2 regions of the Streptomyces sp. NPDC057302 genome follow, and region 2 is predicted to be linked to the other one. Evidence: riboswitches for the same ligand, from Rfam matches in the RefSeq annotation. Region 2 holds a riboswitch; the other holds the start of a gene.
What was found. Region 2 has a riboswitch for cyclic di-AMP ahead of ACFUPX_RS20220 (M23 family metallopeptidase). Riboswitches for the same ligand answer to the same signal wherever they lie in the genome.

Region 1: it holds a riboswitch for cyclic di-AMP, as region 2 does, so the genes downstream of both, ACFUPX_RS32975 (M23 family metallopeptidase) here and ACFUPX_RS20220 (M23 family metallopeptidase) in region 2, are expected to answer to the same signal.

The regions. Positions count from the first base shown of each region.
Region 1 is NZ_JBHUZJ010000066.1:20,159-24,199, reverse strand. Features, by position in the region: tRNA gene ACFUPX_RS32985 (tRNA-Met) at 49-122, shown strand; gene ACFUPX_RS32980 (PP2C family protein-serine/threonine phosphatase) at 265-1,452, shown strand; cyclic di-AMP (ydaO/yuaA leader) riboswitch at 1,674-1,820, shown strand; gene ACFUPX_RS32975 (M23 family metallopeptidase) at 1,832-2,917, shown strand; gene ACFUPX_RS32970 (aldo/keto reductase) at 3,029-3,973, shown strand; gene ACFUPX_RS32965 (PrsW family intramembrane metalloprotease) at 3,970-4,041, opposite strand, start outside.
Region 2 is NZ_JBHUZJ010000027.1:8,698-12,738, reverse strand. Features, by position in the region: gene ACFUPX_RS20230 (M16 family metallopeptidase) at 1-1,169, shown strand, start outside; gene ACFUPX_RS20225 (M16 family metallopeptidase) at 1,166-2,551, shown strand; cyclic di-AMP (ydaO/yuaA leader) riboswitch at 2,750-2,913, shown strand; gene ACFUPX_RS20220 (M23 family metallopeptidase) at 2,926-3,726, shown strand; gene ACFUPX_RS20215 (GntR family transcriptional regulator) at 3,955-4,041, shown strand, end outside.

The DNA.
Region 1 (4,041 bases), on a different contig from region 2:
ATCGGTTCGCTTTCACTCCCCCTGATGGCGTAGAGTTGCATTCAACGGCGCGGGGTGGAGCAGCTCGGTAGCTCGCTGGGCTCATAACCCAGAGGTCGCAGGTTCAAATCCTGTCCCCGCTACTAAAGACCGAAGGCCCGGATCCAGAAATGGATCCGGGCCTTCGGTGTTTTCCTGCGTTATTCGGCGCTATTTGGCATCACCCGGTCGGCCCACACCGGTCGCCCCGTGCCGCCGCTCCGGGAACCCTGATTGAGCGTGGTCATGGATCTGGTCCTGGCCGCGGGATCCGGCAGGAGAAGAGCGGTGGGGCAGCGAGGAGGCAGCGGCGGGGGCAAGACTCCCGATGTCCGGCACGAGCGTGCGCTCGTGCGGGCCCTTCCGCTGCTGCTCATCGTCGTCGGGGCGGTGTACGACATGTCGACCCCGCCCGCTTTCACCGCGGCGCCCCTCTTCGCGGCGGCCCCGCTGATCGCGGCCCCCTTCTACTCGCTGATCAACACCACCCTCATCGGCGCCTTCTCCTGCGTCGCCGTGCTCGCGCTGCACTTCAAGACCGACTCGACCACCGACGTCGAAGCCGTCACCGAGCTGATCACCGTGCTGACCGTCGCCGTGCTCGCCGCCCTCATCAACCGCGTCGTACGCCGCAGCGACAAACAGCTCGCCTCCGCCCGCTCCATCGCCGAGGCCGCCCAGCGCGCCGTGCTGCCGCAGCCGGACCCCCGGATCGGCGGGCTCGACATCGCCGCGCGGTACGAGGCGGCGGAGGCCGACGCGTTCATCGGGGGCGATCTGTACGCCGTCCAGGACACCCCGCACGGCGTGCGCGTCATCGTCGGTGACGTACGGGGCAAGGGCATGGGCGCGGTGGCGGCCGTCGCCGTCGTCATCGGGGCGTTCCGGGAGGCCGCCGAGCAGGAGGCCACGCTGGAGGCGGTGGCCCAGCGTCTTGAGCGTGCCCTCGCGCGGGAGGGCACGCGGCGCGACGGGCTCGACGACTTCGAAGGGTTCACCACCGCGATCCTCGCGGAGATCGCGCACGGCGACCGATTCGTGCGGCTCATCAACCGCGGGCATCCGGCGCCGCTGCTCCTGCGCGGCGACGGACGGCTGTGCGTCCTGTCCGCGACCGAGCCCGCGCTGCCGCTCGGGATGGGCGACCTGGGCGCCTGGCCGGACCGTGCGGACGAGACGGAGTTCCCGCCCGGGGCGATGCTCCTCCTGTACACCGACGGGCTCTCCGAGGCGCGGGACGGCCGGGGCGAGTTCTACGACCCGGCGGCCCGGCTCGGGGGCCGCATCTTCCCCGGGCCGGGCGGCCCGGACGCGCTCCTCGCCACGCTCACCGAGGAAGTGCGGCGGCACACCGGCGGCGGGACGACCGACGACATGGCGCTGCTCGCGGTGCGGCGGCCGATGGCACCGGCCGATGTCACCGGCCGTGACTGAAGGACACCACTCCGCATAACAACTGACGCACTGTCAAGGAAGTGTGAAGCTCCGGTGTGTGAAGAAGTGGGGTCAACTCGCCCCGTTCCCCACCCCCGTGTCCTATTAAGTACACGCCAAAGTTGTTAAGGATCAGTCGGAACGGCTTGGAATACCGACCTGCTGTCTATTAACGTTCGATAACGCAGCGCGGTCGTCCCAGCCGTCACTCGAGTCGGCTCCGCGCGCACGCGCCTAATCCCGAAAGGGAGCCGGGGAACCACTAATTGGGGTGAATCGGGCATCCGTGCATCCGTGCCGGCTGTTCGTAGGAGACCTTCCTGCTCCGAACCCGTCAGCTAACCCGGTAGGCGAGAAGGAAGGAAAGGAGTGCGCCCCAGTGGCGTCCAACCGCCCTGCCCCCCAAGGCGCGTACGTACCGAATGACGACGACTTCGGTGGGTACGACGACAATTCCTGGGAGGAATGGAACCCCACGGAGGAGTCCATTCGTCCCGTCCGCGGCAGGCACCGCGTCCACAAGCGGGGCGGTGGCGGGCTCGCCCGCAGCTCCACGGTTCTCGGCGTAGGCGTCATCGCCGCCGTCGGCGCGGGCGGCATCGCCACCGCGCAGGGCGGCAAGCCCCCGGTCTCCATCGAGATGCCGGACCTCTCGGCCGTCAAGGACTCGCTGCCGGAGGCCAAGTCGCTTCCGGGCGTGGGGTCCCTGATATCCGACGACTCATCCGACGCGGGTTCCGCGGACAACGGCGTGACGGTCGCCGCAGCGCCCCTGAGCGCCGCCGGCATCAGCAGCGCCGACGCCGAGCAGGGCACCACGGACGCGGGCGAGGCACTGCGGGCCCGCATCATGGAGCAGGCCGAGAACCAGCAGGACCAGGCGGACGACGCGGTCCAGAAGGCGGCCGAAGAAGCCGCCGTCAAGCAGGCCGCAGAGCAGGCCGCCGCCAAGCAGACCGCGGCCGAGAAGAAGATCGCCGCCGAGAAGGCCGCCGCGAAGAAGAAGGCCGAGGCGGAGGCCAAGAAGAAGGCCGAGGCCGAGCGCCTGGCCAAGCTCGCGAAGAGCTACACCCTCCCCGTCGCCTCGTACACGCTCACCGGCACCTTCGGTCAGCCCGGCTCCATGTGGTCCTCCGGCTACCACACCGGCCTGGACTTCGCGGCGCCGACGGGCACGCCCATCAAAGCCATCCACTCCGGCACCGTCAAGGAAGCCGGCTGGGCGGGGGCGTACGGATACCGCACGGTCCTCGAACTCGACGACGGCACCGAGCTCTGGTTCTGCCACCAGTCCTCGATGAACGTCAGCGTCGGCCAGAAGGTCACCACCGGCGAGACCATCGGCCGCGTCGGCGCGACCGGCAACGTCACCGGCGCCCACCTCCACCTGGAGGTCCACCCGGGCGGCGACTCCACCGGCGTCGACCCGGCGGCCTGGCTGCGCGGCAAGGGCCAGTCGCTCTGAGGTAGCCCAGAAACCCCGGCGGTCCTGGCGACAACCCCCCGACGCCAGGGCTGCCGGTCCGGCATGTCCGCCGTACGGAATGCCGCGATCCGTATGGGCGTTGAGCCCCGTATGACTTCTCTCCGCAAGCTTGGCTCGTCCGACCTCGAGGTCTTCCCGCTCGCCCTGGGCGGCAACGTCTTCGGCTGGACGGCCGACGAGGCGCAGTCCTTCACCGTGCTCGACGCCTACACCGCGGCGGGCGGCAACTTCATCGACACCGCCGACGTCTACTCGGCCTGGGTGCCCGGCAACAAGGGCGGCGAGTCCGAGACCGTCATCGGCAACTGGCTGGCCGCGCGCGGCAACCGCTCCGACGTCGTGCTCGCCACCAAGGTCGGCGCCCACCCGGACTTCAAGGGCCTGTCCGCGAACACCATCAAGTCCGGTGCCGAGGAGTCGCTGCGCCGGCTGCGCACCGATTACATCGACCTCTACTACACGCACTACGACGACCCGACCGTCCCGGTCGAGGAGATCATCGGCGCGCTCGACGAGCTGGTCACCTCCGGCAAGGTGCGCGCGATCGCCGCCTCGAACGTGACCGCCGAGCGGCTCCAGGAGTTCCTCGACTTCTCCGACCGCGAGGGCCTCGCGCGCTACTCGGCGCTCCAGCCGCACTACAACCTCGTGTCGCGCGACACGTACGAAGGCTCCCTTGAGCAGGTCGCCTCGCGCTCCGGCCTGGCCGCCGTCCCGTACTACGCGCTCGCCTCCGGCTTCCTGACCGGCAAGTACCGCCCGGGTGCGAAGGTCGACAGCGCGCGGGCCGAGGGCGCGGGCAAGCACCTGGAGACCGACCGCGGGCTGCGCGTGCTCGCCGCCCTCGACGAGATCGCCCAGGCGCGCGGCGCCGAGATCGCCACCGTGGCCCTCGCGTGGCTCGCGGCTCAGCCGACGGTGGCGGCGCCGATCGCCTCCGCCCGTACGGTCGAGCAGCTGCCCGCGCTGCTCGCGGTGGGGGAGTTCGAGCTGACGGACACCGAGGTGTCGGCGCTCACGGTGGCTTCCGCCTAGCCGCGGTAGGGGTTGTACGCGGGGTAGGGCATCGCGGGCTGCGCGTACGGATATCCGTAGGGCTGCTG
Region 2 (4,041 bases):
TCTTCGAGCACCTCATGTTCCAGGGCTCGAAGCAGGTGCACGGCAACGGCCACTTCGAGCTGGTGCAGGGTGCGGGCGGTTCGCTGAACGGCACCACCAGCTTCGAGCGCACCAACTATTTCGAGACGATGCCCACACACCAGCTCGAGCTGGCCCTGTGGCTGGAAGCCGACCGGATGGGCTCGCTGCTCTCCGCGCTCGACGAAGAATCCATGGAGAACCAGCGGGACGTCGTCAAGAACGAGCGCCGCCAGCGCTACGACAACGTTCCGTACGGCACGGCGTTCGAGAAGCTGACCGCCCTCTCGTACCCCGAGGGCCACCCCTACCACCACACCCCGATCGGCTCCATGGCCGACCTGGACGCGGCGACGCTGGAGGACGCGCGGAACTTCTTCCGTACGTACTACGCGCCCAACAACGCCGTCCTGTCGGTCGTCGGCGACATCGACCCGCAGGAGACCCTCGCCTGGGTCGAGAAGTACTTCGGGTCCATCCCCTCGCACGACGGCAAGCAGCCGCCGCGCGACGGCTCGCTGCCCGACACGATCGGCAAGGAGCTGCGCGAGGTCGTCGAGGAAGAGGTTCCGGCCCGCGCCCTGATGGCCGCCTACCGGCTCCCGGAAGACGGCACACGCGCGTGCGACGCGGCCGACCTGGCGCTCACGGTCCTCGGCAGCGGCGAGTCCTCACGGCTCTACAACCGCCTCGTGCGCCGCGACCGCACCGCCGTGGCGGCCGGCTTCGGCCTGCTGCGCCTGGCCGGAGCCCCCTCGCTCGGCTGGCTCGACGTGAAGACGTCCGGTGACGTGGAGGTCCCCGTCATCGAGGCCGCCGTCGACGAGGAGCTCGCCCGCTTCGCGGAAGAGGGCCCCACCGACGAAGAGATGGAGCGCGCCCAGGCCCAGCTGGAGCGCGAGTGGCTCGACCGGCTCTCCACGGTGTCAGGACGCGCGGACGAACTGTGCCGGTACGCCGTCCTGTTCGGCGACCCGCAGCTCGCCCTCACCGCCGTGGGGCGCGTCCTCGACGTCACCGCGGAAGAGGTCAAGGCGGCCGCAGCGGCCCGTCTGCGGCCCGACAACCGCGCGGTGCTCGTGTACGAGCCCACCGAGCCCACCGCGGCCCCCGAAGCCGCCGACGAGGACGAAGAGGAGGCGGCGAAGTGACCGAGGCCGCGACGATGCAGTTCCACCCCCAGCCCCAGGCGGGCACCGCACGGCCGTGGGCCTTCCCCGCGCCCGAGCGCGCCACCCTGGACAACGGCCTCACCGTGCTGCGCTGCCACCGCCCCGGCCAGCAGGTCGTCGCCGTGGAGATCCACCTCGAGGCGCCGCTCGACGCCGAGCCCGCGGGCCTCGACGGCGTCGCCACGATCATGGCGAGGGCCTTCAACGAAGGCACCGACAAGCACTCCGCCGAGGACTTCGCCGCCGAACTCGACCGCTGCGGCGCCAGCATGGACGCGCACGCCGACCACCCCGGTGTCCGCGTCTCCCTCGAAGTCCCGGTCTCCCGCCTCCCCAAGGCGCTGGGCCTGCTCTCCGACGCCCTGCGCGCCCCCGCCTTCGCGGACAGCGAGATCGAACGCCTCGTACGCAACCGCCTGGACGAGATCCCGCACGAGGCCGCCAACCCGGGCCGCCGCGCCGCCAAGGAGCTCTCCCGGCAGCTGTTCCCCGCCACCGCGCGGATGTCGCGTCCCCGCCAGGGCACCGAGGAGACGGTCACGGCCATCGACTCGGCGGCGGTGCGCACCTTCTACGAGAAGCACGTGCGGCCCGCCACGGCGACCGCCGTCGTCGTCGGCGACCTGACCGGCGTCGACCTGGACGGCGTGCTCGCCGACACCATCGGCTCCTGGACGGGCGGCACGGCCCAGCCGCGCCCGGTGCCCCCGGTGACCGCCGACGACACCGGGCGTGTCGTCATCGTGGACCGCCCCGGCGCCGTCCAGACGCAGCTGCTCATCGGCCGCGTGGGCCCTGACCGGCACGACCGCGTCTGGCCCGCCCAGGTGCTCGGCACGTACTGCCTGGGCGGCACCCTCACCTCGCGCCTGGACCGCGTCCTGCGCGAGGAGAAGGGTTACACCTACGGCGTGCGGTCGTTCGCCCAGGTCCTGCGTTCGACTCCGGACGGCACGGGCGCCGCGATGCTGGCCATCAGCGGCTCCGTGGACACGGAGTCCACGGGTCCGGCCCTCGACGACCTGTGGAAGGTCCTGCGCACCCTCGCCGCCGACGGCCTCACGGACGCCGAGCGCGATGTCGCCGTGCAGAACCTGGTGGGCGTCGCCCCGCTCAAGTACGAGATGGCGGCGTCCGTCGCGGCCACCCTCGCCGACCAGGTCGAGCAGCACCTGCCGGACGACTTCCAGGCCCAGCTGTACCGCCAGTTGGCCGCCACCGGCACCGTGGAGGCCACCGCGGCCGTGGTGAGCGCCTTCCCCGTGGACCGCCTGGTGACGGTGCTCGTCGGTGACGCGGCGCAGATCGAGGAGCCCGTCAGGGCGCTCGGCATCGGTGAAGTGAGTGTGGTCACGGGCTGAGTGACAGTCAGGACATATGGGGACCCCAGTGGCTGGAATCGGCTCCTGGGGTCCTCATATGTCCGAATTGATATGGAGGTTACGTGTCTGCCCTGTGGCGTGCGCTACAAAAGTTCTGATCCGTTTGTCGATTGAAAGATGACCCGCTTAGCGTTCGGTCCGACTGTTCGTCATGCAGTACGCCGCACCCGCGGCACCGGGCAGTCATCGCCGAGTCCCCGTACGGCGCGAGCCAGGGGAGCCGGGGACCCACATGTCCCCCTGGGGTGAATCGGGAACCTTGCCGTGAGGTGAGGGACTCGTAGGAGACCTTCCTGCTCCGAACCCGTCAGCTAACCCGGTAGGCGAGAAGGAAGGAAAGGATCAGCCGCTTCATGGCGTTCACCCGTGCCACCGGGAAGCACCGTCGCCCCAGCCGCCTCACGCGTACGACCGCGAACGTGGCGGGCGTCGCCGCCCTCACCACCACCGGTGTCATCGGAGGCCTGGCCGCTCCGGCCCTCGCCGCCGACGACGCGGCCCTTGAGCACACCGGCCTCACCCAGGCGATTTCCGTGGGCGACTCGCTCGCCCAGAGCATCGACGCGCAGGCCGCCGCCCAGCAGCAGGCCGCCGACGACGCCGCAGCCGCCAAGAAGGCCGAAGAGGCCGCCAAGAAGAAGGCCGAAGAGGCCAAGCGCAAGGCTGAGGCCGAGGCGAAGGCCAAGGCCAAGAAGGAGCGCGAGGCCAAGGAGCGTGCCGCTCGCGAGGCCGAGCGCAAGCGCCTGAACACCTACGTCGCCCCGATCTCCGGTTCGTCCATCTCCACGGGCTACCAGACCGGCGGTGGCATGTGGTCCTCCGGCAGCCACACCGGCGTCGACTTCCACGCGGCGTCCGGCACCTCGGTCCACGCGGTCGGCTCCGGCACCGTCGTCGAGGCCGGCTGGGGCGGCGCCTACGGCAACAACGTGGTCATCAAGATGAACGACGGCACGTACACCCAGTATGGCCACATGTCGTCCCTCGGTGTCACCGTCGGCCAGGCGGTCACTCCGGGCCAGCAGATAGGCCTCTCCGGGTCCACCGGCAACTCCAGCGGTCCGCACCTCCACTTCGAGGCCCGCACCGGCGAGGAGTACGGCTCGGACATCGACCCCGTCTCGTACCTCCGCTCGCACGGCGTCAACGTCTGATCCCAGGAGTTTCGCGCGACGCGCGTCTGATCCGCACCGAAAGCCCCGGCTCGTCGAGAGCCGGGGCTTTCGTGGTTCCGTATCGCCCCGCATCGCCTTTGGCCAAAAGTATCCATGAATTCTGGCCACCCGTCGGAAATTCAGCCGCTCTGCAATAGAGTCGCTGGAGAATCACTGAACGGGCGTCGATCGACCGCGTCTCGCGGGGATTAAGGCGGAGGTCAGGTCATGCGCATTCCCGCGCACTCGGTGTGCACGGCCATCCGGGACGACATCGTCTCCGGTGTCTACGAACGGGGCGGCCGGCTCACCGAG